DNA from 2 places in the Halorhodospira halophila SL1 genome. Region 2 is predicted to be linked to the other one. Evidence: predicted binding sites of a transcription regulator. Region 2 holds the regulator's gene; the other holds the start of a gene.
What was found. Region 2 encodes FliA, which starts transcription of late flagellar genes. Its sites were predicted from a motif close to GCTAAAGTTNNNNNNNNNNCNGCCGATA; they were not measured.
Positions count from the first base shown of each region.

Region 1: the regulator FliA is predicted to act here: its motif matches at 2,971-2,998, upstream of HHAL_RS12635 (MotY family protein).

Region 1 covers NC_008789.1:1,521,824-1,537,075, forward strand. The annotation lists gene acnA (aconitate hydratase AcnA) at 1-374, shown strand, start outside; gene pufB (light-harvesting antenna LH1, beta subunit) at 963-1,142, shown strand; gene HHAL_RS07125 (light-harvesting protein) at 1,157-1,372, shown strand; gene def (peptide deformylase) at 1,460-1,948, shown strand; gene pufA (light-harvesting antenna LH1, alpha subunit) at 2,230-2,424, opposite strand; gene pufB (light-harvesting antenna LH1, beta subunit) at 2,437-2,664, opposite strand; gene HHAL_RS12635 (MotY family protein) at 3,106-3,975, shown strand; gene HHAL_RS07150 (acyl-CoA thioesterase) at 4,028-4,456, shown strand; gene HHAL_RS07155 (universal stress protein) at 4,472-5,374, opposite strand; gene HHAL_RS07160 (lipocalin-like domain-containing protein) at 5,385-6,548, opposite strand; gene HHAL_RS07165 (ABC transporter permease) at 6,541-9,072, opposite strand; gene HHAL_RS07170 (ABC transporter ATP-binding protein) at 9,069-9,728, opposite strand; gene HHAL_RS07175 (DsrE family protein) at 9,835-10,272, opposite strand; gene HHAL_RS07180 (response regulator transcription factor) at 10,367-10,903, opposite strand; gene HHAL_RS07185 (ATP-binding protein) at 10,946-12,256, opposite strand; gene HHAL_RS07190 (ArsR/SmtB family transcription factor) at 12,336-12,671, opposite strand; gene HHAL_RS07195 (efflux RND transporter permease subunit) at 12,794-15,252, shown strand, end outside.
Region 2 covers NC_008789.1:534,779-550,030, reverse strand. The annotation lists partial or broken gene flhA (flagellar biosynthesis protein FlhA) at 1-996, shown strand, start outside; gene flhF (flagellar biosynthesis GTPase FlhF) at 1,003-2,760, shown strand; gene HHAL_RS02435 (MinD/ParA family protein) at 2,799-3,632, shown strand; gene HHAL_RS02430 (RNA polymerase sigma factor FliA) at 3,632-4,375, shown strand; gene HHAL_RS02425 (chemotaxis response regulator CheY) at 4,429-4,812, shown strand; gene HHAL_RS02420 (protein phosphatase CheZ) at 4,818-5,603, shown strand; gene HHAL_RS02415 (chemotaxis protein CheA) at 5,643-7,862, shown strand; gene HHAL_RS02410 (protein-glutamate methylesterase/protein-glutamine glutaminase) at 7,907-9,094, shown strand; gene HHAL_RS02405 (ParA family protein) at 9,115-9,912, shown strand; gene HHAL_RS12460 (chemotaxis protein CheW) at 9,905-10,855, shown strand; gene HHAL_RS02395 (chemotaxis protein CheW) at 10,875-11,372, shown strand; gene HHAL_RS02390 (HlyC/CorC family transporter) at 11,718-12,998, opposite strand; gene HHAL_RS02385 (cupin domain-containing protein) at 13,023-13,496, opposite strand; gene HHAL_RS02380 (RuBisCO large subunit C-terminal-like domain-containing protein) at 13,501-14,610, opposite strand; gene HHAL_RS02375 (GGDEF domain-containing protein) at 14,633-15,252, opposite strand, start outside.

The DNA.
Region 1 (15,252 bases), 990 kb from region 2:
CCGGTAAGGAGTACGGCACCGGATCCTCCCGGGACTGGGCAGCCAAGGGCACGAATCTCCTGGGCATCAAGGCGGTCATCGCCGAGAGCTACGAGCGCATCCACCGCTCCAACCTAGTCGGCTTCGGGGTCCTGCCGCTGCAGTTCCAGGACGGCGAGAACGCCGAGACCCTCGGCCTCAAGGGGGACGAGGCCTTCGACATCGAAGGCATTACCGAGCAGCCCCGGACCGTTCGAGTGCTAGCCCGCCGCGACGACGGCACGGAGACCACCTTCGAGGCGCGCGTGCGCGTTGATACCCCTCAGGAGTGGGAATACTACCGGCACGGCAGCATCCTGCACTACGTGCTGCGTGGGCTGGCCGGCACGGCCTGAGCGCCGACTCAGACCGAAGGACAAGGGGGTGGCCGCGGGCCACCCCCGCCCCTTCCCCGCAGGCTGTCAGACGACGCTCAGAGCGTCTGCTACGGGCCGTCCGATCCCGTGTTGGCAAACCTCCGAAAGCGCCCGAATTAACACCGAATCCCGCTGCGTCAATCAGCCCGCGCCCCGATGAATTCCTGCCACCGGGGTTTATATCCAGTATCTTCAGGGACAAAACAGGCCACCGGGGCATATTTTTTCCGTAGAATATCGATTCAAATCACGGGATTCTCGGAAACCCATCGTGTCCGCCCCAGCCTGCCCAGCCAAGGCCGTTGCGCAAAGGGACGGCATTTTGCCGCACACCCTTCACAAACGGGCAGTTGGCGCGTAGTTATACGTTTTTCTGCGGTGATCGCGCAGGGCGGCGCGGCAAGGCAGCGCACCCCGTGCGGCACCGCGCCCCCGAGCGTTGACCGCCACCCGCCCTTCTTGTTTATCTAACCCTGCGACATTTGGATGGTGCCCGCTCCATCTCCAGTCCGGTTGATTGGGCGGGTGGTTCGGAGGCTAACGCCTTTCATAAAAGGAGTAGCTACTATGAGAGATCGCGACGATTTCGTGGACTTCGACGACCCGAACAGGGTCTGGCCGTCCGGGCTGACCCTGCCGGAGGCGGAGGAGCTGCACAGCTATGTGCTCGACGGCGCGCGCATCTTCTTCGGCATCGCCGTGGTTGCGCACGTGCTGGCTTTCGCCTACTCGCCGTGGCTCGGTTAAGGGAGGGTTAACACATGAACCAAGCTCGTATTTGGCTCGTAGTCAAGCCCAGCGTCGGCCTCCCGCTGCTGCTGGGTGTTGTGCTGCTGATCGCCCTGCTGGTGCACGGCGCGATCCTGACGAACACCAGCTGGTACCCCAGCTACTTTGAGGGCAACGCCGCGGCCGAGATCCCGGCCTCGGAGATTGCCGAGGGCGACGCGCTGGCAACGCGCGAGTCGATGGTGTAAATCCGCCTTTGCGGATGTCAGCCCATTGACGGCTCGACACTGGGGCGGGGTCCGCGGATCTCGCCCCTTTTCTTGTCAGGAACCCCCATGGCCACGTTAGAGATCCTCGAACACCCCGATCCCCGCCTTCGACAACCATCCGCCCCGGTGGAGCGCTTCGACCAGGCGCTGTGCGAACTGGTCGACGACATGATCGAGACCATGCACGCCCGTTCGGCGATCGGTCTGGCAGCCCCGCAGGTAGATGTCCGCCAGCGCATTGTTGTCTGCTGCACGGAGCCCGCCCAGGCGCCACGCGTATTCATCAACCCGGAGATCACCGGCAGCAGTTTACCCGGTTACATCGAAGAGAGCTGCCTCTCGGTCCCCGGCCAGCAAGGCCTGGTCCGGCGCCCAACCCGAGTCAGTGTCCGTGCCCAGGACACCGCTGGCGAACGGTTCCACTGCAAGCTCGAGAACCTAGATGCCGTCTGCCTGCACCACGAGATCGACCACCTGGATGGGACGCTGTTTATCGACCGGCTGCCGTTCTGGAAGCGCCTGAAGATCGGCGCCAGCCGCCTTCTCCGCGGCTAGCAGACCCCCTACCGGGGGCGAGGTCATCCCCGATCGATCCCCGCTCGACAAAAAACGGGCGCCCGGACGCACTCGCCCGGGCGCCCAACCAAGCTGGTGGGCGCCGGTGACAACCGATAGCACCCTAAAGGAGATCGGAGACTGGTGCGGAGTAACAAAGAAAAACGGGGCGTATGCCCCGTTTTTCCTCATATCCTGCCGCGTCCGGCAGGAAGACCCGGGAAGAATCTCTCCCGCTCGTGACGAACGGGAGAGACTCCTGAGTCACCCGGGATCGGGTGTCAGACCTGCCGCGGGGGCAGAGCGGACACCTCTTCAGCGGACTCACTCACCGAGCTGACCGCAGCACCACCGACCCAGTTGAACCGGTCAGTGCTCAGCAGGATGAAGTGGATCACCAGGGCCAGCACGGCCAGCCAGGAGAAGATGCCGATCAGGACGCGGCGCGGATCGTAAAGCTTCCAGAGTCTCCACATGGTTCTATCTCCTTAACCAGCAAGCGGCGCAATTTGGGAAACAGCGGCGGTCACGTTGTGAACACCCTCGATGACGGAGCCGTAGCCCTCGGCACCGGGGATCCACGGACGCCAGGCCCAAGCGAGGAAGTGGGCCACGACGGCAACCGCCGTGAAGATCAGGAAGCTCTGCATGAAGATGCTGTGGAACTCCTTAGCTTCCTCATCGCTAAGGCCCGTCAGCGACATGTTATCGGCCATACGTTTCGTCCTCCGTTCAGCGTTTCAGCCGGTACCGCGCTCTACCCCCGCGCGGTAGGGGGTGGTCGCCCACGCTAACGTGGGACTTCCGTTTCGACCGGCATGCTGCTGCCGGCCTTCCTCAAAGCGCTGGATCGGTACGCTGGGCCCGTCCAGTCTTCGAGGTTCGTTCGTGTGTCGAGCCCTTCCGTATCCGGTCCAGCGCTCGACCTCCACGATGACCTAAACACTAACGCAGGAATGGGGGCGTTGTGTGGTGGCGTATAACCGCACCCCTGTAGCCCCTTGTGGAATCCTTTTCCCACCACTTCAGTTTCCTGCGCAAATGCCGATACCGAAGATATGATGAAACACCGTACCCGGACCCTTGCAATCGGTTTTTGCGCTACTGCGGCAATTTGCGTAAGCGCCCAGGCGGCCGGTGGCCAGCAGACGCACCGCATGGACCCGCACAGCGCCCAGTGGCACGCCTTCGAAGGGCGCTCCGGGTGCCATATGGCGCACGAAATACCTGGTCAAGGGGTGGCGCTGATCAGTTACCGGCACGACGGTCGACAGTATCTGAGTTTCTTTGCCAATCGGCCGCCGCGGGAAGAAATCACCGGCGATCTTTATATCGGTCAGCCCGTCTGGGGCGGGGATCAACGGCGCCACGTTGAATCCGTGCGGCTGCACCCCGACGCCCGTACCCTGCGTTTCAGCCGCCGGACCACGCAACGGCTGCTCGATGCCTTGCGGGACGGTCGCGAGCCCCAGATCCGCTACGAGGCCGTCTACAGTGGCGATCTGGTCGAGATCGGCCTAACGCCAGCCGCCTTCCAGCGAGCACTGGGCCACTATCGCGAATGCATTGCCCGTCACGAACGTGTTGACGCCGGCACCGCCACCCGCGGCCAGGTGATCCCCGGCCGCACTGGCGAGCCGATGGCGGACAGCGACGGCCCCACCTGGGAGGGCAATCTGCCGCGACTGCCACGCGGGCCGCGGACCGAGGTCTATTTTGCCACCGGCAGTGACGACCTGACACGCAACGCCCTGGACGAAATCCGGCGATTCGTGCGCGCCGTCGAGGACAACCCCCACTGGGGCGTCATACTATCCATCGGCTACGCCGACACTCGGGGCAGCGCGGAGGTCAACGAGCAGCTCGCCGAGGCGCGCGCGTCCGCCGTGCGGGACGAACTGGTGCATCTGGGGCTACCGGAGGATCGTATCGAGGTCGAGGCGCGGCTGATCGATGACGAGGACGCCGAGCAGGACATCCACGAACTGGCAGGCAACCGCCGCGTGGAGCTGCGCACGGCGCTCTAGGTTCCGTGTTCCAGGCAAGCCGCCGCAGCCATCAACCCCTACTATGTCGAAGATGAAGATCGAACTACCCGAGCCACTGCCCTACTCCGCAGAGCTACCGGTGCGCATCACCGACGTCAACTACGGCGGCCACCTGGGGAATGACGCGCTGGTTTCCCTGCTGCACGAAGCGCGGGTGGCCTTCCTCGGCCACCACGGCTTCAGCGAAGGGGACTGCGGTGGGGCCGGGATCGTGGTCAGCGAACTGGAAATCGCCTACCGCGCCGAGGCGTTCTACGGAGACGTCCTCTCCATCGCTGTCGGGGTGGGGGCGATCGGGCGCAGCCGGGCGGACCTGTTCTACCGCGTCGAGCGTTCGGCGGATGCCCGGGAGATCGCCCGCGCCCGCACGACCATTGCCTTCTTCGACTATGCCGCCCGCCGGCCGCGCCGCACCCCGGAGCGCTTTCTCGACACCTTCTGTGCCCGATCAAGCGCTTGATCAGCAGTGCGGCCCTCACCCTTCACCGCTGGTGAGCAGGAGGTCACGCTCGCTCTCGTGGGCGACACGTCGGGCCACGCTGCCCAGCAGCGCCCCCTGCCAGCGTGACAGGCCGCGGGTGCCCATCGCCACCAGATCGATGTCCGCCTCCCCCGCGACCTGATCGATCACCGTCGCCGGATTCCCGCTGCGTGCCTCATAGTGGGCGATACGGTCGCGCATCGGCAGCTCTGCCACCAACCGACTCAGCTCCTCCGCCGTCTGCTCCCGTCCGGCCTGCAGGGCTGCCTGAAGCTCCTGTGCGGCCCCCTCACCGGCCCCATAGATCCGCTCCAGCGGTGTCGTGTCGTGAACGCTCAGTAGGTGCAGTCGCGCATCGGGGGCCAGGCGGGCAGCCATCTCGACGGCTCGGCGCGAGCGCGGCGACCCGTCCACCGCCACCAGGACCCGTTGGTACGCCCCCCGGGGTGGACGCTTGACCACCAGGATCGGCGCGGACAACTCGTGGGTCAGCCGCTCGGCGGTCGCCCCCAGGAACAGATCACGGACGACGCGCCGACCGTGGGCGCCAATCGCCACCAGATCGGCGCCCCAGTCCCGGGCCTCTGCGGCGATCTCGCTGGCTCCACGCCCCCACCGACACCCGACCGTCCAGCTCGGGGCCGCCCCGTCTCCGGCGATCGCAGTGAGCTGCTCGGTCATTCGCGCCTCGCCGGCCTGCTCCAGTTCGCGGGTCGCCTGTTGCGCCCCGGCACCCTGCTCACGGAACAGCAATCGGAGGGTCTCTTCTTCGAGGTCGGCTTCGATGACGTGCACGGCCCGCAACTCGGCGCTGTGACGCCGGGCCAGCTCCACACTGCGCTGCGCCGCAGCTTCCGTCCGCTCGCTCAGGTCGGTGGCATAAAGGATCTTGTGCACGACACCCCTCCTAGTCGACGTATCCAGTCAGTTCGGCATACCCCACGGCGGTCACCGGACGCCCCGCGGCCTGGCCACGACCGCGCAGTGCACCCTCCCAGTACCGGAACCCGTCGCGCAGCTCCTGATCGGCCAGGACCGGTTCGAGCTCCAGCGTCAGATCTTCTTCCGGGTAGTCTAGCCGCCAGCGCGCCGGATAGGTGGCCTCACCATCCGGACTGGTCCAGTGGTCGAGCACCTCCAGGGTCACATCGTCGCGGGTCACGACTCGATGGCGGCCGTCCTCGTCCACCCATCCGCCCTTGCTCCTCGGGTCGATGCTGCCATCCTCCCGGCGCAGGTGGTAGAACATCAGTTCGCGGTCATCGTCGAGTTGAATAGAGAACCAGTCCCACCCGCTCTGCTCCTCGCTCAGGGTGCTGCTGCCCCACTCGCGATCGATCCAGGCCGTGCCCGAGACCGCGTGTTCGCCGTCGGGCACCACCACGCGCCCCTCGGCCCCAAGCCGCGGGACGGTGTAGTAATAGGAGGCGTTCCCGGGGGCGTCCCCCTTCTGGCTGTACCCGTCTTCCCCCTGGAAGACGATCGGCTTGCGGGCTTCAAGGTCCAGCACCAATTCCACGCCGCCGGCCTCCAGACGGGTCTGCAACTGCGCCAGGCCGGCACCCGGCGTACCGCGTACCTCCCAATCCTCGAGCCAGACCCGGAATGGATCGGGCTGGGCACCGGCGAGTCCGAGGGCTCCTCGTGCCAGCCGCTCGAAGTGGTGGTAGGTCTCCCCCTCGGTGTCGGTTACCGCGAAGTGGGCCATCCAGAGCTGGTTGGTCCCCCACGCCGATGGCCGCGGACTCGGCTCGGGACGCAGGGCGAACCGGAAAAAGGTGATCTGGAACCCGAAGTGGCGACCATCCTCATCGAACAGATTGCCGGTGATGTACCACCACTCGTGGCGGTAAGCGGGATGGGGGCCATGATCTTCTGGGAAGACTAGGGGGCGCGGCCCGAGCGCCCGCGCGTACCCCTCGGCATCCTGCTCGCCGGAGAGCGCCCCGGCCACGGTAATGCGCTGTTGCTCGGCCGCGTCCTCGCCCTCCGGTGGATCCATACACCCCGCAACCAGAACGAGCAGGACACAGGCCGCAGCCCGGCGCAGCCTGGCGATCCGTTCAGCCATCCTCACGCATCGCCTCCCCCGGCGGGACTCGGGCCGCACGGTAGGCCGGATAGAGCCCGGCGAGCAAGGCGGCCACCGTGGCCAACGCAACTGCCTGGCCCAGCAACAGCGGGTCCGCCTGGAACTGCAGGCTCCAGCCGAACGCGCGCTGATTGATCACGTCGGTCAGGGCCAGGGCCAGCGCCAACCCCGGTCCGATGGCCAGCAGCCCGGCGAAAACGCCCAACAGCCCGGTACGGGCCAGCTCCAGCGTCCACACTTGGGCCGGGGTCAACCCCAGGGCGCGCAGCACGGCCACCTCACTGCTGCGCTCCAGAGAGAGCGCCAGCAGGGCGCCGAACACCCCGGCCGCGGCGACGATGGCGGCCAATAGCTGCAGGACCCGGGTCACCGCGAAGGTGCGGTCGAACACGTCCAGCGAAAGACGCCGGATCTCGGCATCGGAGCGGAAGGTGAGCAGGTCGGCCTGCTCGCCGGCAGCCTCGCGCAGCGCGGCGATCAGAGCGTCGGGGTCGACCCCCGGCCCGGCGTGGACCGCCAGCCCGTCGATGGCCTCGTCCTCCCAGTGCGCGTCGTAGAAGCTGCGGGCGACGAACACCGCCCCCTGGCTGGTGGTGTAGTCATAAACCACGGCCAGCACCGGCAACACTCGCTCGCCGGACGGGGTCCGGACCACCATGCGGTCACCGAGCTTGAGCCCATGGTGTGCGGCAAAGGGCTCGGTGATATAGGCCCCCTCACCGTCCCGGAAACGCGTCCAGGCCGAAGGCGCCTGCGCCTTGTAGGCCATCCCGGCATCCCCGATCGGCCCGTGGTCGAAGGCGCGCAACTGGATCTCGCCGTACTCCGAGGGCACCCGCAACTGGCGGGACGTGGCCACCGACTCGACGCCCGCGACTGCGGCGAGGCGCTCGCGGAGCTGTGGGGGCAACGTCGGGGGCGATTCGCCGGTCCGGGACGGGGCGCTGACGTAGACATCGGCCGACAGGGTGCTATCGAGCCAGGCCGCCAGACTGCCGCGGAAGCTGTCAATCATCACGCTAACCCCGATGACCGCCGTCACCGCGACCACCAACGCAACCGCCGCCACCCCGCTGCGCGAAAGCCCGGCGCCGACGCCACGCGCGGCCATGCGGCCCGGTGCACCGAGCATCCAGCCGGCCGGGCCGGCCAGCGCGCCGGCCAGCACCCCGACGGCCCAGGGCACCATCAGCGCAGCGCCCACCAGCAGGGCAAACACCCCACCGAAGCCCACCACCAGCCCCCCGGTACCCCCCCACAGGAGACCGATCCCGAGTAGAGCGAGCAGCAACCCGCCCCCCGCCAGGGGCCGGACCCAACGCCGTGCACGCCCCTCCAGTGAGGCCCGGTCCAGGGCGGTGCGCGGCGCGACGGAGGCAGCCTCCCAGGCCGGCGCTGCGGCCGCCACCGCAGCGGCCAACAGCCCCAGCGCCGCAGCCATGAACAAAGCAGAGGGCGCCAGCGCGACCTCGCGAACGTTGAGGACGAAGTAGAGATCGGTGATGGTCCGGGTGACGAGTTCGAGCAGGCCATCCGCCAGGAGGTAGCCGAGCGGGAGGCCGACGAGTGTACCCAGGGCCCCGAGTGCGGCTCCCTCGGCGACCACCGAGCGGAACACCTGCCCGCGCCCCACCCCGAGAGCCCGCAAGCGACCGATCAGTGCCCGCCGCTGGACCACCGAGAAGGAGATGGCGTTGTAGATGAGCAGTGCCCCGACGAGCAGGGCCAGCAGGCTGAAGGCGGTCAGATTGAGACGGAACGCCGCGGTCATCTCGTCGAGGGCGGCAGCCCCCTCCTGCGCCTCGCTGATCACCGCGGCATTGGGCAGAAGCTCCTGGATGCGGGCGAGCCGGGCCTCACCGGCCACCCCACCGGGGATCACCAGGTCGATGCGATCGAGGCGTCCGACCCGGCCGAGGAGCTCCTGGGCGGTGGCCACATCCACCACGACGGTATCCCGAAGCCCCTCGGCAGTGAGTCGGTCCGGGGCCTCGGCGACGGCGGCCACCTCCAGCCGGTGGCTGCGCCCGCCGATCTCCACCGCCACAGTGTCGCCGTCGGTCACCCCTAACCGCGCGGCATCCTCGCGAAAGAGCACCACCAGATCGTCCCGCTCGAGCCACGCACCGGCATCAACGGCGCGCGCAGCGCCGGCCACCGCGTCCCGCACCCCGGCTTCGGCCCAGGGATCGATGCCAAGCACGCGCAGCGGCCCGTCCGGGCCGGAGACGTGCCCCTCCACCACCGGGGTAGCGGGACGAATACCGGAGCGCCGGAGTTCGGTATAAAGCGCCTCATCGAGGCCGGCGGTCCCAGCGGTGATCCGGTGGGTGGCCTCTCCGGCCAGGGCCTCGGCGGACCGTGTAAAAGCCCGCTCCGAGGAGGCGTTGGCCAGCTCGACGGCCACCACGACCGCCACCCCGAGCGCCACCCCGAGGATCGCCAGCGCCCCCTGCCACGGGTGGCGCAGGTGGTGACGCCATCCGGCCCGGGCGAGGATCACGCCGCAGCCACCTCCTGGAGCCGACCACCCTGCAGCGCCACCACGCGATCCGCCGCCGCGGCGACATCGGTGGAGTGGGTGGCGATCAGTGCGGTCATGCCGCGCTCACGACGAAGCTCGTTGAAGAGTCCGAGCACCGTTTGCGCCGTGGCCCCGTCGAGACTACCGGTCGGTTCGTCGGCGAGCAGCAGATCAGGGCCGTGCACCAGGGCGCGGGCGACCGCCACGCGCTGTCGCTCGCCGCCAGAGAGGAGCTCCGGGAATGTATCTTCTCGGCCCTGCAGGCCGACCCGTTCGAGCAACTCCCGTGCGTAGCGCCGCCCTTCGCGGTTCAGGACGCCGTTGAGTTCCAGTGGCAGGAGGAGATTCTCCAGGACCGTAAGGGTGGGGACGAGATTGAGCTGCTGGAAAATGAACCCGAGATGGCGGCGCCGGAAGAGCGTCCGGGCCGTCTCGTCGAGCGTCGTCAGATCCTCGCCGCCGAAACCGATCGTGCCAGCATCCGGCCCTTCCATCGCGCCGATCAGGTTGAGCAGGGTGGATTTGCCCGAGCCACTTGGTCCGACCACGGCCAGGGATTCGCCACGCCGGATGACGAGGTCGAGCCCATCGAGGACCACACGCACCCCCCCGCCCTCCGGGTAGCCCTTGCGCACCCCCAGCAAACGGATCAGCGGGCTATCCTCAGCCTCGCCCCCGTCACGACCCGTCCGGGAGCGCAGAGGCTGCCGATCGGCGCTGTGCCGCCCGGCAGCCGTTCCGTCAGTTGGAGAAGTAGCGGACACTCGGATCAGCCATGTACTCGGCCACCTCCGGCGCCTCCGCCACACCCACGCCCTCGATCAGGTCGTCCTCGGTGTAGTCGGTGTTCGGCAGGAAGATGGCACAGACATCCACCTGAACGCCCTCGCCGATCAGGCTGCGCATCATCTGCTGCGGATTGGCGCCCGCCGGGTCCAGGGCGTCGGCCTCGTAGTCTTCCGTGGCCATCTCGGCGCCGGGGCCACAGAGCAGGACACGCGGCTCCTGACCCTGCTGCATGCCCTGAGTCGCCAGGATCATGGCAAACCCCTGGGTCTGCACATCCTCGGAGGTCACGCTGACGAACAGTTTATCCGGACCGTGACTATCGGCCTGGACCAGGCCCACGCCGGCGACACTCAGTGCAGCCGCCGCCACTACCTTATTGAAAGCTCGCATCTTGGCTTGGCTCCTTGCGTGCATGGACGAGGCCGGTGATCGACCTCAGCTGGCAACATAGCGAAGCATTCATACCCATGCAAATCGCAGGCGGCTACTGCTTGACCGGCCGTTTGCTCAGTTTGCGCTGCAGGGTGCGACGATGGATCCCCAGCGCCCGGGCCGCCGCCGAGATGTTGCCGTCGTGCTCATTGAGCACCCGCTGGATCTGCTCCCACTCGAGGCGGCGCAGCGACATCGGCTTCTGCGGCGGCTTTTCCGGCTCAGCGGCAGGCTTGCCTTCCAGGGTCGCGAGCACGGTGTCGGCATCCGTGGGCTTGGGCAAGTAGTTGTAAGCCCCACGCTTAATCGCCTCCACGGCGGTGGGGATGCTCGCGTATCCGGTCAGCACCAGGATGCGGGCCTGCGGGAGTGCATCCTTGAGGGGCTCGACCAGATTGAGCCCCGAGTGCTCACCGAGCTTGAGATCCAGCACCACGTACTGCGGCTGCTGACTGCGCGCTTTCTGCAAGGCGGTCTCGGGCTCCTCGGCCGAGTCCACGTGGCAGCCCCGGCGCGAGAGCGAGCGCCCCAGCACCTGGGAGAAGGTCGTATCGTCATCGATGATCAGGATCGATGGCCCGTTCAACATGGTTCACCTCCTCTCCTCCTCAAGCCTCACCGGCTCTCTCCCTCAGTCGCTGCCGCGGTTGTGGTCCGCGCGCAGCCGTTCGAGGGAGACCTCGATCTTCGTTCGTGCCCCCCGGCCCTTCGGTGAATCCATCAGGGTGACACTGCCGCCGAAACGGTCCACGGTCGCATTGGCAAGCACCAGCCCGATCCCCATGCCCGATGGCTTGGTGGTCTGCACCACCCGACCTGCGGTACGCACGCGCTCGGAGTCGAGCCCCGTGCCCTCGTCATCGATCACCAGGGTCAATTTGCCACCGTCGCTGCTGATCGAGACCTCGACCCCACTGCAGCCATTCTCCAGCGACGCCTCGGCGGCGTTGTTCAGGAGATTGAGCAGGGCGTGCATGAGCGTCGGATCCTGGCTGATCTCGACATCCACGAACGGCTGCTGATACTCCACGCTGGGCTCGATCTTCGGGTGCATCAGCCGCCAGGTATCCACGATACGCGCCACGTGCTTCTGCAGTGAGACCGTGCGTCCCCCCTGATCACTGCCAGCTGCCCCGGCGTCCTTGAGATCTTCCAGGGTTTCCTTGCACACCGCAAGCTGCGAGCGCAACAGGTCAAGATCCTGCTGAAGCTCGGTGTCATCGCGACGTTCCTGGCGCAGCTCGTCGACGACCATGGACATGGTCGAAAGCGGCGTCCCGAGTTGATGGGCCGCGCCCGCAGCCACGGTACCGAGGGCCACGATCTGCTCGTTGCGCAGGGTATGCTCCCGGGCCCTCGACAGGCGCCAGTCCTGCCGGCGCAGGACCGAGGACATGAAACGGACGAACACGGTGATCATCCAGGCGGAGATCACGAAGTTCACCCACATGCCGATCATGTGCAGGTTGAAATCGCCCCCGATGATCGGGTGCGGGCCCTCCATCGGCAGATAGACCGCCAGCAGAAGCCCGTAGAGGACAAGGCAGAGGATTGCTACGACCAGGGCCAGGTTGGCCGGCATGGCCACGGCGGACAGCGCCACCGGCACCAGGTAGAGCGAGACGAAGGGGTTAGAGGGACCGCCGGTCAGCCCGAGGAGCACGGTGAGCGCTACGACATCGATGAGGACGTTGAACACGACCTCGGGCTGGGAGATCTGTTCGGGGGTGTTGCGCAGGCGCCAGAAGGCGAAGACGTTCCATGCAGCCAGCGCGGTGATCGTCAGCAGCAGCGGCACCAGCGGCAGGGTCAGGCCCAGTCCGAAATGGACGAAGAGGACAGTGATCATCTGCCCCGTGGTGGCGGTGATGCGCATCCAGGCGAGGATGCGCACCGCCTGGGCGGGCTCGAAACGCGGCACGCCCTCTGTTCCTGCGGCCATGTTGTTCGCCTTCTGTGGACCCGTCGATGGCGGCTCAGTCTAACAGCTAACCGCCCCCCGCCGGACAGGCCCGCAAGGATTACGGCACGTCGGGCTGACGCGGCGCGGACGCCGGCTGCCCGCCCCCCTGGACGCCGCACACCGCATCACACAGATCGAAGACGTGGGGGGCCGCGATGGCGAAGTAGGCCAGTGTTCCGCAACTGCGCCGCCGCACCAGGCCGTGCTGGCGCAGCACGCTCAGGTGCCGCGAGATGTTCGGTTGCGAAGAGCCGGTGAGCTCCACCAGCTCCCCAACACTCTTCTCACCATCCCGCAGGGCGTGGAGCAGCTGAAGGCGCAGCGGCTCACCCAGCGCCCGGAACTGCGCGGCGATGAACGCCAATGTCTCTGCATCCGGTTGGGATTCTCCCATGCCCATAACCTCACCCCCTCCGCCGCGCCGGGCAGGCCCCGGCGACTATTGATGCGTGTAGCAGTATATGCATATACTCTCATATACAAGTGAGCGAATCCATTATAAAAAGGGAGTTCCCGATGGGCGAGAGGCTGGCGAGCTGGTGCATCGACCACCGGCGATGGATCTTCGCAGCGATGGCCCTGCTGGCCATCACCCTGGGGGTGCTCATCCCCCGTATCCAGATCGACACCGACCCGGAGAACATGCTCCCGGCCAACCAGGCCGACCGGATCCTCCACGACCAGGTCCAGGAGCAGTTCAACCTGCACGATATGATCGTCGTCGGCCAGGTCAACGACGACCATCCAGAGGGGGTCTTTAACCCGGACTCCCTCGCCGCGCACTACCAGCTGACCCGGGCCATCGAGCAGATCGACGGCGTGGTCCGACGCGACCTGCTCTCCATGGCCGCCGTGGACAACGTCGAGCAGGCGGCGCCGGGGACCATCGACTACGACTGGCTGATTCCCACGCCACCGGAGACCCAAGAGGAGGCCGACCGGATCCGCGCTGCCGTCGAGCGGCTGCCCATGTACCAGGGGACCCTGGCCTCCGAGGACGGCACCGCCGCCGGCATCTTCGTACCCATCGAGAGCAAGGACCACAGCCACCGCATCGCCGGTGAGATCCGCGCCGCCGCCGAGGCGCTCGGCATCGAGGACGAACTCCATATCACCGGTCAGCCGGTGGCCCAGGACACCTTCGGCGTGGAGATGTTCCAACAGATGGCGATCTCGGCACCGCTGGCCGGGCTGATCATCTTCCTGGTGATGCTCTTCTTCTTCCGCAACATCCCCCTGGTCATCGCCCCCATGCTGCTGGCCATGACCACGGTGATCGCCACCATGGGGTTGCTCATCGGCACTGGCTTCACGGTGCACATCATGAGCTCGATGATCCCCATCTTCCTGATGCCCATCGCCGTGGTGGCCTCCATCCACGTCCTGTCGAACTTCGCCGACCGCTACCGACCCGGCGATGACCCGCGGCGCGTGATGGCCGGGGTCATGGAGCGGCTCTACAAGCCGGTGCTGTTCACCGCGCTGACCACCGGGGTCGGGTTCGCCTCACTGATGTTCACGCCGATCCCGCCGGTGCAGGTGTTCGGCGGCTTTATCAGCTTTGGGGTGCTCCTCGCCCTGGTACTGACCCTGACCTTCATCCCGGCCTACGTCGGCAGCCTGTCCCGCAAGAACCTCGACCGCATGGCCGAGCGGGTCCGGCGCCAGCAGAACGACACCGAGGGGTCACGGATGTGCGCCGTGCTCGATACCACCGGCCGCCTGGCCGTGCGTGGCCGCGCCTGGATCGTCGGCGGACTGGTGGTCCTGGTAGCTGTCGCGGTTTTCGGGATCACGCAGATCCAGATCAACGACAACCCGACCCGCTGGTTCAAGGCGAACCACGATATCCGCGTCGCCGACGAGGTCCTCAACGACCGCTTCGCCGGGACCTACGAGGCGTATATCCGACTGCGCCAGACCGGCCTGGAGGAGGTCGCCGAACGCCTCGATGCCGAGGCGCAGGAGATCCTGGAGGCTGCGGAAGACGACGGTTTCGAGCTGCAAGAGCGCTGGGAGCGGCTCAACGCCGAAGCCGCCGACGAGGGACCGATCGGCGATCGAATGGAGGCACTGGCCACCGAGATCGACGACCTGCTCTTCGAGGTCGATCTGGACGAGGCCGAGCACTGGGAGGCCCTGCTCGATGCCGTGGAAGCGGCACGCACCGAGACCCGCGCCTTCCAGAGTCCGGAGCATCTGGGCTGGATGGCCGAACTCCAGGAGCACCTGGTCGAGGCCGGTGTGGTCGGCAAGGCCAACTCCCTGGCCGACCTAGTGCGGACCGTCAACCGCGAGCTGATCAGCGGCGAGCCGGAGGACTACCGGTTGCCGGGGACCTCCGGCGGCGTCTCCCAGGCGATCCTCAGCTTCCAGGGCTCCCACCGCCCCCACGATCTGTGGCGCTTCGTGACCCCGGACTACACCGAGGCCAACGTCTGGCTGCAGCTGCCCAGCGGCGATAACCAGGATATGGCCCGGGTCCTCGACGCCGTGGATGCGTTCGTGGCCGAGCACCCCCCGCCGGAGGGCGTGGAACTCGACTGGGCTGGCGCCACCTACATCAACCTGGTCTGGCAGGGGGAGATGGTCGAAGGGATGCTCTTTGCCCTGCTCTCCGCCTTCGCCGTGGTGCTGGTGATGATGATCGCCCTGTTCCGCTCCCTGACGCTGGGTGTACTGGCGATGCTGCCGCTGACGGTCACCATCGCCTTCATCTACGGCGTCATGGGGCTGGTGGGCAAGGATTACGATATGCCGGTGGCGGTGCTCTCGTCGTTGTCGATCGGCCTGTCGGTCGACTTCGCCATCCACTTCATCCAGCGCCTGCGCATGGCCCTCGCCGAGACCCGAGAATGGCGCAGCGCCCTGACCCAGGTCTTCCGCGAGCCGGCGTGCGCCATCACGCGCAACGCCATCGTCATCGCGGTGGGCTTCCTGCCGCTACTCGCCGCCCCCCTGGTGCCGTACATCAC
Region 2 (15,252 bases):
CTGGTCGACCGCAACCAGGGCGGGCAGCTGCTGACGCGGATCAAGGGCGTGCGCAAGAAGCTCTCCCAGGATCTGGGCTTCCTGGTTCAGCCGGTGCACATCCGCGACAATCTGGATCTCGGGCCGAACATCTACCGCGTCAGTATCCACGGCGTCCCGGTGGCCGAGGGCGACGTACAGCCTGGCCGCGAGCTGGCCATCAACCCCGGGACGGTCCACGGCGAGCTCTCCGGCTCGCCGACCAAGGATCCCGCCTTCGGCCTTGACGCGGTGTGGATCGAGCCGTCCCAGCACGATTACGCGCAGACCCTGGGCTACACGGTGGTGGACGCCAGCACGGTGATTGCCACCCACCTCTCCCAGGAGGTGCAGCGTAACGCCCATCAGCTCTTCGGCCACGAGGAGGCGCAGAAGCTGCTCGACATGCTCGGCCAGAGCCAGCCGAAGCTGGTCGAGGAGTTGGTGCCCAACACCCTCTCCCTGTCCGTGGTGGTGAAGGTTCTTCAGAACCTGCTCGAGGAGGGTGTGCCCATCCGCGACATGCGCACCATCGTCGAGGCGATGGCCGAGCACGGGCAGAAGACCAAGGATCCGGGGCAGCTCACCCAGCACGTGCGTGAGGCGCTCAGCCGTATGATCCTCCAGGAGATCGTCGGCATGGAGCGTGAGGTGCCGGTGATCACCCTGGAGCCACAGTTGGAACAACTCTTGCTTAATTCTGTACAGGGTGCCGGGGACGGAGGCGGCGGCATCGAGCCCGGGCTGGCTGAGCGCATGCAGCGCTCGATCTCCCAGGCGGTGCAGCGTCAAGAAGCCGCCGGTCAGCCCGCCGTATTGCTGACGTCACCGCCGCTGCGTCACTGGCTGCGACGGCTGACCCGCAACGTGGCGTCGGGGCTTTACGTCCTGTCCTACAACGAGGTCCCGGACGACCGGCAGGTGCGCATCATTGCCAACGTCGGCCAGGGGCAGGAGGAATCGGGCAAGCAGGGGTAACGCACCATGCGAATCAAGCGAATCTTCGCCGCCAATACCCGCGAGGCGCTGCGTAAGGTCAAGGAGCAGCACGGCCCGGACGCCGTGGTCATCTCCTCGCGCAACGTCGATGGCGGCGTGGAGGTGATCTCGGCGGTGGACTACGATGAGCGCGCCGTTCAGGCGGCGGCCCGCGCACAAGATCCGCGGGCGGCCGAGATCCCGCCCCTGGACGGGTCCCCGGGGCCGCGCCCCGGGGAGCCGGATCTGCCTGCGGCCGGCGGTGAGCCCGCCGGGGAGGCCGGGGAGGCCGGTGAGACCGAGGATGAGGCCGGCCGCGCCCGCGAGGCGGCGCTGGCCCGGCTGCGCAGCCTGCGGGCGGGTGGCGCCGTGGCCGACGACGCCCTGCCGCAGCGCGAGGGCGGGTCGGCGTCCCGTGGGCGGCCGCGCATCGATTCCGGCGCGGCGGAGCGGGCCCGCGCCAATGCCGCCGCCCACCGCAGCGCCGGTCAGGAGCGCGGCGCCGCCGCCGGGGGCGAACGCCGCGAGCCGCGGATCGACCTGCGGGTCGGTGGTGCCGACGAGGACGCCGAACTCTTCGACGCCCTCAGCCGTGAGCACCAGGAGGTGGAGCGCAAGCGCGCCGAGCAGCCGCGGCGCGATCCGGCGTCCCGCCCGGAGCGGAGTCAAGGCGGCGTCGGCGGGGGCAGTGCCGGGCAGCGTCACCACGGGCTCGGTGGCGCGGAGCACGCTGCGGCGATAGGCGCCGCCGCGGAGGCGGCCAGCAGCGGCGCCCAGAGTGGTGCCGCCGCGGCGAGCGGCGGCGGCGCAAGCCGGCGGCGTGTCGAGGAGGAGCCGGCCTTCCAGGAGATGCGCGAGGAGATCCGTACCCTGCGCAGCCTCTTCGAGAACCAGCTCTCGCTGCTCGAGTGGAATCGCATGGGCCACCGCCACCCGGCGCGGGCCGCGGTGATCAAGCGGCTTACCGACCTCGGTATGGGTACCGAGGTCAGTCGTAAGCTGGCCGATCACATCGGCGGCGACGAGAACCCCGACACCGCCTTCCGCAAGGCCCTGGCCCTGATCGCCCGGCATCTGCCCATCGCCGGTGATCAGATCGTCGATCGCGGCGGGGTCTACGCCCTGGTCGGCCCCACCGGCGTCGGCAAGACCACCACGGTGGCCAAGCTGGCGGCGCGCTACGCCCTGCGTCACGGCCGCGAGCAGGTGGCGCTGGTCAGCACCGACAACTACCGGGTCGGCGCCCAGGATCAGCTGCTCACCTATGCCCGTATCCTCGACGTCCCGGTCTACACCGCCACCAATCGTCACGAGCTGCGCACGATTGTCGACGATTTGATGGATCGTGGTCTGGTGCTCATCGACACGGTGGGCATGAGTCAGCGCGATGTCCGCCTGGCTGAGCAGTTCAAGACCCTGGGCAGCGCGGAGGGCCTGGTGAAGACGTACCTGGTGCTCTCGGCGGCCACGCAGATGGCGACCCTGACCGAATCGGTCAGCGCCTTCGCCGGCGCCGAGCCGGTGGGCTGCATCTTCACCAAGGTCGACGAGGCCTCGAGTCTGGGCGGGGCGATGACCTGCGCCCTGCGCACCAAGCTGCCCATCGCCTACCTGGCCGTGGGCCAGCGGGTGCCGGAAGACCTCCAGGCGGCCAGGGGTGATACACTCGTCCACCGGGCATGTGCCCTGCTGGACGAGCACGTCCAGGAGGCGGATGAGGAAGCCCTGGCATTGGCGCTCGGTGGGGGAGGCGCATGTTCCTGACTGAGCCGGGCCTCGATCAGGCGGCGGGGTTGCGCAGGATGGCGAAAACCAGACCGGTCAAGGTGGTCGCCGTCACCGGCGGCAAGGGCGGAGTCGGCAAGACCAACGTCTCCGTGAATCTGGCCACCGCGCTCAGCCGCATGGGCCAGGAGGTGATGCTGTTCGACGCCGACCTGGGCCTGGCCAACGTCGATGTGGCCCTGGGGCTGTCGCCCAAGCTCAACCTCTCCCACGTGCTCTCCGGTGACGCCAGCCTCGACGAGGTCCTGGTGGAGGCCCCCGGGGGCTTTACCATCGTGCCCGCCTCGTCGGGTACCCAGCGCATGGCCGAGCTCACCGCCGCCGAGCACGCCGGGTTGATCCGCTGCTTCAGCGAGCTCCAGCGCGATGTCGACGTGCTGCTGGTCGATACCGCGGCGGGCATTTCCGAGAGTGTGGTCAGCTTCGTGCGCGCCTGCCGCGAGCTGGTCATCGTCGCCTGCAACGAGCCCTCGTCGATCACCGACGCCTACGCCCTGATCAAGGTGCTCAACCGCTACGGGGTCGAGCGCTTCCATCTGGTTGCCAACCGCGTGCGCAGTCGCCGCGAGGGGCAGATGCTGCACCAGAAGCTGTCCGTGGCCACCGAGCGCTTCCTCGACCTGAATCTGGACTTCATCGGCGCCATCCCTGAGGATGATCGTCTGCGCCGGGCGGTGCAGAAGCAGCAGCCGGTGGTGGAGACCTACCCGAACAGCCCCTCGGCGCGTGCCTTCAACGACCTGGCGCGGCGCATCGATGCATGGCCGACGCCCTCCGGTGCCACCGGCAACCTGGAGTTCTTCGTCGAGCGACTGATTGAATACAGCAGCATGGGGGGAGAGGTGACCTGATGAATGGTCACGCGATGTACACCGCGGTGGCGCAACAGGGCGACGAGGACCTCGTCACCCGCCACGCCTCCCTGGTCAAGCGGATCGCCCACCACCTGGCCAGCCGCCTGCCGCCGAGCGTGCAGCTCGAGGATCTGATCCAGGCCGGCATGATCGGCCTGCTCGAGGCGGCGCGCCAGTACGACTCCTCCCAGGGCGCGAGCTTCCAGACCTACGCCGGGATCCGCATCCGCGGCGCCATGCTCGATGAGATGCGCCGGCTTGACTGGACGCCGCGATCGGTCCACCGCAAGGGCCGCGAGGTGGCCGAGGCGATCCGCACCATCGAGCACCAGACCGGGCGGGACGCTCGCGACCACGAAGTGGCCGAGGCCCTGGGGATCTCGGTGGCGGAATACCACAATATCCTGCAGGATGTGTCCTCGGCGAAAGTCTTCAGCATCGATCAGGAGGATCCGGGCACCGGCGAACCCCACGAGCCCGCCGGGCACGAGCCGGGGCCGCTGGCGATGCTGCAGGACGAGGCGTTTCAGGGTGAACTGGCCGAGGCGATCCGCGAGCTGCCTGAGCGCGAGCGTCTGGTCATGGCGCTCTATTACGATGAGGAGCTCAACCTGCGCGAAATCGGTGAGGTCCTCGGGGTCTCGGAGTCGCGGGTCAGCCAGATCCACGGCCGGATCATGCTCAAGCTGCGCAATCGCCTCGGCGAGTGGCGGCGCGAGCAGCAGGAACGAACGGCTTAGCACGGCTTGGCAAGGCCTCGAGATAGGGGGGCAATGTGGCAGCGGACAAGAACATCAAGATCCTCGTGGTGGATGACTTCTCCACGATGAGGCGCATCATCAAAAACCTGTTGCGCGAGCTCGGCTACAACAACGTGGTTGAAGCCGACGACGGCAACACGGCGCTGCCCATCCTGCAAAAGGGCGGGATCCAATTCCTCATCACCGACTGGAACATGCCCGGCATGACCGGCCTGGAACTGCTCAAGCACGTTCGTGCCGATCCGAACCTCAAGGATCTGCCGACGCTGATGGTCACCGCCGAGGCCAAGCGCGAGCAGATCATGGAGGCAGCGCAGGCCGGGGTGAACGGCTACATCGTCAAGCCCTTCACGGCGGCCACGCTGCGCGAAAAGATCGACAAGATCTTCGAACGGGTCCAGGCAGGTGGGGGTTGAACAGCATGCGCCGGGAGCAGGGCAGCGGCGGCGCCGATCTCGAAGCGTACCGGCGGGCGGCCCAGCAGCTGCTGGAGCACGTCGATGCCGGGGATAGCGAGGGCGCCCAGGCGGTCATCGACGATCTGACCCACCTGCGGGAGACGGAGCTCTTCCGCGAACTCGGCACCCTGACGCGGGACCTGCACGAGGCGATCAAGGCGTTCAACTACGATGAGCGCCTGGCCGATATCACCTCCCAGGAGATCCCCGACGCCCGCGAGCGCCTGAACTACGTCATCACCATGACCGAGCAGGCCGCGCACCGTACCCTGACGGTGATCGAGGGCAGCGCGCCGCTGGCGCAGCAGTTGGCCGAGGAGGGAGCGCGGCTGGCCGAGCGCTGGCAGGCCTTCCAGCGCCGCGAGCTCAACGTCGAGGACTTCCGCGAACTCTCCCGGGATCTGGAAGCCTTCCTGGGTCGGGTTCAGGCCGACAGCCGGCAGATCAGCGATCAGCTCAACGAGGCGCTGATGGCCCAGGACTACCAGGACCTGACCGGGCAGATCATCCGCAAGGTCATCGCCCTGGTCGAGGAGGTCGAGGGGAACCTGGTCCAGTTGGTAAGGATCTCCGGGCAGCGCTTCGAGGAGGATGGTCTCCAGCGCCCGGGGCGTGCCGCCGAGGACGCCGAGGCGGCCAGCGAGCGCATGCGCCGCGGCGAGGGGCCGACCCTGCCCGGGCAGGGCGGCGATGATGTGGTCAGTGGACAGGACGAGGTGGACGACCTCCTGTCGAGTCTGGGGTTCTAACCCGGGCACCGAGAAGCCCAACAACAGCGGAGGCCGAGCATGGCCATCGACCTCGACGACGACATCGTGCAGGACTTCCTGGTCGAGTCTCGGGAGATCCTCGACCGGCTGGGCGAGCAGCTGGTGGACCTGGAGCAGCACGGCGAGGATAAGGACCTGCTCAACTCGGTCTTCCGCGGCTTCCACACCATCAAGGGCGGCGCCGGGTTCCTGGGGCTCGACCCGCTGGTGGACGTCTGCCACCGCACCGAGGACGTCTTCAACCTGCTGCGTAATGGCGACAAGCAGGTCTCCCAGGAACTGATGGACTCCGTCCTGCGCGCCCTCGATGTGGTGGTGGCGCAGTTCGGACAGATCGAGAGCGGCAGCGACCCGGAGCCCGCCCCGGCGGAGCTGCTCCAGGAGCTCGACCGCCTCAAGAAGCCGGATGCCGGCGGCTCTGCGCCGCCGGCTGCCGGTGCCGAGCCGGCGCCGGCCGCCGCACAGCCGGCAACGCCGGGGCAGGGCGGCGATGGGAGTGACGCCGAGTTCGACGAGCTGCTGACAGCCCTCGATGAGGGGGATGAGGCCTCCGTCGATACCGGCGGAGACGAGATCTCCGACGCCGAGTTCGAGCAGCTCCTCGACGAACTGCACGGCAAGGGGCAGCACCAGGGCAAGCCGGCGGCCGAGCAGCCGGCCGCCGACGCCCCCGCCGGGTCGGACTCGGGTGGGGGCGGTGAGGAGATTACCGAGGAGGAGTTCGAGCAGCTGCTCGACAGTCTCTACGGCCCCGGCGCCGCGCCGGGCAAGGATGCGCCGCCGCCGGCGGTGGACGGCGCGCAGGAGAGTACCCCGGAGCCGGCCCCGCCCCAGCCGTCGCCGTCTAGTCCATCCGCCCCCGAACAGCCGGCGGCCGAGTCGCCGCAGCCTGCCACGGGCCAGGGGAGCGGTGGTGCCGAGAAGCCCGCCCGGCAACCCGCCGCCGGTGGCGGTGGCAACAAGGGCGGCGGGGGTGGCGGCGCCGCCGATAAAGGTGGCGCCGCCGGTGCCGATGCCGGCGGTGGCGGCAACAAGGTCGAGGCCTCGGTGCGGGTGGATACCGCCAAGCTCGACGAGATCATGAACCTGGTCGGCGAGCTGGTGCTGGTGCGCAACCGCCTCTCCAATCTGCGCAACGAGGTCGACGACGACCGCCTCGGCCAGGCGGTCAGCGATCTCGAGCTGGTCACCTCCGACCTGCAGTCTTCGGTGATGAAGACGCGCATGCAGCCGATCAAGAAGGTCTTCGGGCGTTTCCCCCGAGTGATCCGCGACCTGGCGCGCCAGCTCGACAAGGAGGTCACCCTGGAGACCCACGGCGAGGACACCGACCTGGACAAGAACATGGTCGAGGCCCTGGCCGATCCCATGGTCCACCTGGTGCGCAACGCCGTCGACCACGGCGTGGAGTACCCCGATGAGCGCGAGGCCGCCGGCAAGCCGCGCCAGGGCACGGTGACCCTGGCCGCCGAGCAGGAGGGCGACCACATCCTGCTGACCATCGCTGACGACGGGCGCGGCATGGACCCGGACAAGCTGCGCGGCCTGGCGGTGAAGAAGGGCCTGATGGACGAGGAGTCGGCCTCGCGGCTCGACGACAAGGAGGCGTTCAGCCTCATCTTCCACGCCGGTTTCTCCAGCAAGGAGGAGATCTCCGACGTCTCCGGACGCGGCGTGGGCATGGACGTGGTCAAGAACAGCCTCTCGCGGCTCAACGGCACGGTGGACATCGACTCGGAACTGGGCCGCGGCACGGTCATGCGCATCCAGCTGCCCCTGACCCTGGCCATCCTGCCGACGCTGATGGTCAAGATCTCCGGGCGCAAGTTCGCCCTGCCCATGTCGGTAGTCCGCGAGATCTTCGAGCTCCAGGACGTGCGTACCAACGTGGTCAACAACCGCCTGGTGGCCATCGTCCGCGACAAGGCCATGCCACTGTTCTTCCTCGAGCGCTGGCTCAGCCAGGCGGGCGAGCCGGTGTTGACCACCAAACGCGAGATGGCCAACGGTGAGGAGTCCGAGGACGAGCGCCAGGTCATCACGGTGATCGTCGGCAATCAGGCGGTGGGCTTCGTCGTCGATGAGGTCATCGGTCTCGAGGAGGTGGTCATCAAGCCCCTCGGTGCGCTGCTCCACGGCCTGCCCGGGTTGGCTGGGTCCACGATTACCGGCGACGGGCAGATCGCCCTGATCGTCGACATTCCGAGCCTGATCAAGGCGTACGGCAAGCGGCTGTAGGCCTCCCGGGCGCGGGGCGCGCGTCGCTGGTCGAGGAGGACTGGGTGAGCATTCGGGTTCTGGTGGTCGACGATTCCGGTTTCTTCCGCCGGCGCATCCGCGCCATGGTCGAGCAGGACCCGCGTCTCGAGGTCTGCGGCGAGGCTGCCGACGGCCGACAGGCCGTGTCGCTGGCCCAGCGGCTGTGCCCGGACGTGATCACCATGGACATCGAGATGCCCGAACTCGACGGCATCTCGGCGGTCCGCGAGATCATGCAGCGCCGACCCACCCCGGTGCTGATGTTCTCCTCGCTCACCCACGAGGGGGCTCGGGCGACCATCGAGGCGCTTGAAGCCGGCGCCGCCGATTTCATCCCCAAGCGGTTCGCCGACATCTCCGGCGACATGGAGGCGGTCCAGCGTCAGCTCTGCGGGCGGCTGGTCGAGCTCGGCGGCGGCCGGCGCGGGGGTGGCCCCCGGGGCGGGCAGGCTGCGGTTTCCCAGGCCCGGGCGCCGGCGGCTGCGCCTCCGGCTACCGGCGAGGCCCCGACGCCCAGCCGCACCCCGCCGGCGGCTCGCTCACGCCCGGAAGGCGAAGCCGCGGCGCGGGCGCCGGCCCCTGCAGCGCAGCCGGCCCCGGCCACTGGGGCGCGGCGCGCCGGCCGCGGCGGTCCGCGCCTGGCCGATCTGCAGGCGGTGGTCATCGGGTGCTCCACCGGCGGGCCGGTGGCGCTGCAGCGGGTGCTGACCCGGCTACCGGCGAGCTTCCCGGTGCCCGTGCTGGTGATCCAGCATATGCCGGCCTCCTTCACCCCGGCCTTCGCCGAGCGCCTCAATGAGCTCTGCCAGGTGCAGGTCCGCGAGGCGGATGACGACGACCTGCTGCGCCCTGGCGAGGTGCTCCTCGCCCCCGGCGGCCGGCACCTGGGGGTACGCGGGCGCAGCGGCGCGCTCAGTGTCTACACCTATGAGGGGCAGAGCGACCACCACTACAAGCCGAGCGTCGATATTGCCTTCAGCGAGCTGGCCCGGCTGGCCCCGGCAGGGGTGCTGGGGATCGTGCTCACTGGTATGGGCTCGGACGGGGCCAAGGGGGCCAAGCTGCTCAAGGACAACGGTTGCTGGGTGTGGAGCCAGGACGAGGCGAGCAGCGTCATCTACGGCATGCCAGCGGCGGTGGCCAAGGCCGGGCTCAGTGATCAGGTGCTGCCCCTCGAGCGGATCGGAGACGAACTCGCCCGCCTTCGCTAGCGGGCAGGATCGGCAGGCCTATGCGCATCTGGACAGTGGCCAATCAGAAGGGCGGCGTCGGTAAGACCACGGTCGTCACCAGCCTCGCCGGGCTGCTTGCCCAGCGGGGGCGTTCGGTTCTGGTGGTTGACCTCGATCCCCACGGGTCGCTGACCAGCTACTTCGGCTACGATCCGGAGGTGGTGGAGCCGAACCTCTACGAGCTCTTCCGCCACCAGGGCCGGGGCATCGATCCCGAGGCGATGAGCGTGCCCACCGCCGTGGAGGGCCTGCACCTGCTGCCGGCCTCCACCTCGCTGGCGACTCTGGACCGACAGTTGGGCAGCCGCAAGGGCATGGGGCTGGTGATCCGCCGGGGGCTGAGCACCATGGCCCACCGCTTCGACTACACCCTGCTCGACTGCCCACCGATGCTCGGGGTGCTGATGGTCAACGCCCTGGCCGCCTGCGATCAGCTGATCGTGCCGGTGCAGACCGAGTTCCTCGCCCTCAAGGGGCTGGAGCGGATGGTGCACACCCTGGAGATGATTGAGCGCTCGCGGCCCCGCGCGCTGCCTTACACCATCGTCCCGACGCTGTACGACCGGCGGACCCGGGCCGCCACCCGGGCCCTGGAGGATCTGCAGCAGCGCCACGGCGAGCGGGTCTGGCCCGGCGCCATCCCGGTGGACACGCAGTTCCGTGAGGCCAGCCGGGACGGCCTGCCGCTGACCGTGATGCAGCCCTGGTGCCGGGGCAGCCTCGCCTTTCGCAAGCTGCTCGAACACCTGACCCGGGCCGAGCGCGAACGTGATAACGAGGTGGCCGGCCATGTCTGAAGAGGACCCGGGGAAGGGGCTGCCCGATCACCAGCACGCCCTGGGGGAGTATCTTCAGGCGCTGCTCGACGAGGTTGAGGACTTTGTGCCGGAGGCGGAGGCGTCTCCGGGCGGGGAACAGCCGCCCCCGGAGCCGGAGGCGGCTGCCGCAGAGGCGGCGTCGTCCCCGGGTGAATCCGCGGAGCGCGAGATACCAGCGGCCCCGGAAGCAGCTCGAGCGCCCGCCCCTCAGGCGCCCGCGGCGCAGAGCCGCATGGCCGAGCGGCCGCGCCTGCCCCAGGCGCCGCTGCCGACCGTGGCACCGCCGGAGACGGCCTCCGAGCCGCAGCCCGAGCCCGATCCCCCGCCTGCCAAGACCGCTGCCCCGGCGCCACCGCGCACCCAGGCGGGTGCCGGTGCCGGTGGCAAGGAGCCCCCGGCCGATCCGACGCCGGCCTGGGCCCGGCCTTTCTTTCAGGCGCTGACCCTGCATGTGGGGGCCCTGCGCCTGGCGGTGCCGCTGGTCAAGCTCCACCGGGTGGTGCCGTGGGAGGATCCGGACGAGGTTGAGCCCACGGTCGGGCAGCCGGCGTGGATGCATGGGCTGCTCGACCACCGTGGGCGCTACGTGCAGGTGGTCGATACCGCCGAGGTGGTCCTCCCCGAGGACCGCCGGCCACCGCTCGAGGAGCGCCGCGCCGGGCGGATCATCATCGTCGGCGACGGCCATTGGGGACTGGCGTGCCGGGAGGTGGGGGCGGTGCTCAAGCTAACCCCGGAGCAGGTACAGTGGCGCTCGGCCGAGGGGCGACGGCGTTGGCTGGCGGGCACGGTGCGGGAACACCTCTGTGCGCTGGTGGATACGGACGCCTTCGCCGATATGCTCGAGCGGGAGGGCGGGGTTGGCGGCACCCTGGCATCCCCAGCCTCCCGCGGGCAGAATAACCCCGCCGGTTCCGGTTAACCCGTAGCGAGGGGAATACATGGCTTACGAACAGGCACAGTACGAAGACGATGCCGAACTCGCTGAGGGGCCGACCTCCCAGTGGGTGACGTTCAAGCTCGGCAACGAGCACTACGGCATCAACGTGATGCAGGTCCAGGAGGTCCTGCCGCTGTCGGAGATCGCGCCGGTGCCGGGGGCCCCGGAGTTCGTCCTGGGGATCATCAATCTGCGTGGCAAAGTGGTGACGGTGATCGACACGCGGCTGCGCTTTGGCATGAAGCCTCGGGAGGCGGACAAGCAGAGTCGGATCATTGTCATGGAGGTGGCGGAGAACGTCGCCGGTATCCTGGTCGACAGCGTCGATGAGGTGGCCAGCGTTCGCGAGGCGCAGATCGATACGGCGCCGAACGTCGGCAATGAGGAATCGTCGCGCTACATCTATGGGGTGGTCAGTCGCGAGGACGGGCTGCTGATCCTGGTTGATGCCAACAAGCTCCTGACCGAGGACGAGTGGCAGGAGGTGGCCGCCCTCTGATCACCACGGCCAGCCGCCCGCCGAGAGGCACCCCGCCGCCATCCGGCGCAGGCAACAAAGCCCGCCGGCGCGCCGTGGGTGGGGGCCCTGCCACCCCGCCATTGGGCGCGCCGAGCAGCGCAGCCCCGGCGGGGGATCAGCGAGGTTTTGTCCGAGCGGCGCGTAGCGCCGCGAGTTAAGCGAGCGGCCCCGCCGGGGTGAGCCGCGCAGGGGACCCCGCCGTCAGGCGGGGCGCGACCGTCAGGCGGGGTGGCAGGGCCCCCACCCACGGCAGCGTCCGGGCACCAACCGCGGGGCAGCGCCGGATGGCGGCGGGGTGCCTCTCGGCGGGCGGCTGCGGCTGCATCACCCCGGCCGCTGGACGGACGGGGGGCGCTCCGGCTGGATCTCCGCGGTCTTCACCCGATTGCCCTGGGTCTGCACGATGGTCACCGGATAGCCGTCGATGAGCAGGCTCGTGCCCGCCTCGGGGATGGTTTCCAGCCGCTCCAGGATCAGCCCGTTGAGGGTCTTCGGTCCGCTGGTCTCCAACTCCCAGCCCAGGACCCGATTCAGCTCCCGGACCGTCGCGCTGCCCTCGACCAGATAGGTCCCGTCATCCTGCCGGTTGATCGAACGGGTCAGGGTGCCCGGGTCCGTCGTGAACTCGCCGACGATCTCCTCCAGGATGTCGTCCAGAGCGGCCAGGCCCAGGATCTCGCCGTACTCGTCCACCACCAGGCCGACCCGCTCACGCTGGCGCTGGAACTTCAGCAGCTGGGTGTGCAGCCCGGTCCCTTCCGGGATGAAGAACGGCTCCTTCAACCGCGCCTGGAGATCCTCCGGGGTGAAGTTGCCGCGGACCAGGTCACCCACGATCCGCCGTACATGCACGAACCCCATGACGTGGTCCACCGTCCCCCGGTAGACCGGCATGCGGGTGTACTGACTGTTGGTCAGCCGCTCCAGTGTCTCTGACCACGGGTCGTCGAGGTCGATGCCGACGATCTCCGTGCGCGGGATCATGATGTCCTCCACCGTCGCCTCCTCCAGATCGAGGATGCTCACCAGCATGTGCCGGTGGCGACGGGGGATCATGTCGCCGGCCTCATTGACCACTGTGCGTAGCTCGTCCTGGCTGAGTTCTGCGGCGCTGACGTCTTCCACCCGCACCCGGATGATGCTCAGCAGGGCGTTGGCCGCCGTATTCACCAGCCAGACCAGCGGATAGAGCAAGCGCAGGAGCAGCCACAGGACGTAGCTGGCCGGGAACGCGACGCGCTCCGGATGGACCGCGGCCAGGGTCTTGGGGGCCACCTCGGCGAAGATCAGGATCACCAGTGTCAGCAGCCCGGCGGCTACGGCGATCGCACTCTCGCCGTAGAGGCGCAGGGCGATCAGCGTCGCCAGGGACGAGGCGGCGATGTTGACGAAGTTGTTGCCGAGCAGGATCACCCCGAGCACCCGGTCCGGACGCTGCAGCAGCCGCTCGGCGATGCGCGCCCCGCGGTGCCCCTGTTTGGCCAGGTGGCGCATGCGGTAGCGGTTGAGCGACATCAGCGCCGTCTCCGAGCCGGAGAAGCAGCCGGAGAGGATGATCAGACCGCCGAGGGTGGCGAAGAGTAGGCTGACGGGGATCGCTTCCAAGGGGTGCTCTGGGCCTCGGTGGCTTCAGGTACGGATGCGCCGGGCGACGGCCGGGTCGGCACAGAGGCGCGCCAGATCGTCGGCGTCCGGGCGCTGTGGCCGATCGCGGTCGCTGTCGACGATGCACAGGAATCCCAGCGGCTCGTTGGCCCCGGTGGCGTGGATCTGGTGCCAGGCGTGGGGGGCGATGTAGACACAGTCCAGCGGCGTCAGGGGCTCGACCCGGTCGTCCAGGACCACCTCGGCGTGGCCCCGGACCACGATGACCACGTGGGTGTGCTCATGGCGCTCCAGGGTGGTGTAGCCCCCGGGTTCCACTTCGAAGTAGCGGGTTTCGAAGGCCGGCGCCTCCTGCCCGGCCGGGCGGCCGACCAGGGTCTGGCGGCGGGCACCGCTGAAGTGGGTGCCCTCCGCCTTGTAGGCCTCTTCCTCGGTGCCTTCCCAGCGGTAATCCCGCTCACGCAGGACGCGGGAGGCCTCGTGCTCGCCGCTGCTCATGCCGTTACTGACCCTCTACCACATCCTGCAGACGGCGTGCGGCGGCGGCCCGATCGCCCTGGGCGTAGAGGCTGCCACCGATCAGCAGTACCACGTCGGGCCCGTAGCGCTCGGCCCAATACGGCGCGCGTGCGGCGTCCACACCGCCGCCCGGCGTGGGCAGAGCCGGGCGGATGTCGCCCAGGGGGCGGCGCAGCCGGTCGTTGATGCGGTCGCACAGCGCCTGATCGTAAGTGGGGAAGCGCCCCTCGGCGTTGGTGTAGACCACCATATCCGCACCGAACAGGCGGGTGATCTCGCCGAGCAGCAGGGCGGGGTCGATGCCGTGCTCGGCGCCGGCCACCGCGCCGGCGAAGGCCGGGTGGGCCATCAGGGCCATGTCGTAGCGTTCGCGGGCCCAGATCAGCGCATCGAGACCGGTGAGGAAGGGGCAGATGAGGACCGCCTTGCAGCCGGCCTCCTGCGCGGCGTCGAGGCGCTTGTCCAGCTCCCAGCGGGGGCCGGTGACATTGGGTAGGTAGAGCGAGCGGCCGCCGGTCTCGGCATTGACCTCGTTGACCGCCCGCTGGCAGGCCTGCACGCGATCGACGAAGCGGGAGGTGTCCTGGTCGCAGAGCCCGTGGTCGTCTTTGATCAGGTCGATGCCGCCGCGGGCAAAGTCGGCGCAGAAGCCCGCCAGCGTGGCGGTGTCCAGGCCCAGGGGTTTGAGCGCCGTGGAGCTGATCGGCCGCTCGCCGATGCCGAGCATCTCGCGTACGCCGGCGGTCCCGTAGCGCGGCCCGCCCAGGGCGCGCAGGAGGTTGGGCGTCCACTCCACGTCGGCCAGGCGGATCCCGCTCTTGAGCGAGATATTGCCGAACAGGTTGTTGATCAGCTGGGTCGGTTCGAGGCCGGTGATCGCCTCCGGGAAGTCGAGAACCAGGCGGTGGCGGCCGTCCTCCAGCGCTGTTAGCTCCTGGATCGTCGGCACCACGTCGTCGTAGACGTGCTCCGGGATGCAGCGCGAGGGCAGCTCGGCGCTCTGCTCGAGCGCGATGCCCTTGGCCTTGTCGTGGGGATCTTCGCCGGGGCGGCAGGTCAGGTAGTAGGTCACGCGCAGGGTTTCGGCAGACAAGGTGGCTCCTTTCTCGATTCGGTCAGATCTGGTTGGGATTGGGGGGCGAGACGAGCTCAGCGATGCGCAGCACGTCGCCGCCTTCGTCGCGGGCCCGGGTGACCGCGCTCTCGGCGGCATCGAGCAACAGGTCCCGGTTGCTGCTGTGATCCGGATAGGCGGCGACGCCGGCGGAGACCGTCACCGGCCCGAGGGGGCGACCGCGCTGATGGATGCGCAGCTCGGCGAGTTCCTCGCGCACCGCCTCGGCGCGCATGGCGCCGTTATCCAGGCTGGCATCGGGGAGCAGGATACCGAAGCCGTCATCACCGGCCCGGCAGCAGACGTCCGAGCCGCGGAAGGCGTGGTGGACGGCGTCGGCCATGGCCTGCATCAGCCGGTCCGCGGTTTCGCTGCCGTGTTCGGCGGCGAAGGCATCCAGGGTGTCGACCTCCAGGCGGATCAGCACCAGCCCGGCGTTCACCCGGCGGGCGCGGTGGAGTTCGCGCTCGAGGGTGTCCTCGAGGTAGCGCCGGTTGAACAGGCCGGTGAGCGGATCCCGGACATTGCGGTGGCGGACCCGGCGCTGCAGCAGGTGACCGGAAAGGCTGATGGCCGCGGCGGTGCTCAGGGTCTGCAGCAGCTGCTGCTCCTGCTCCGACT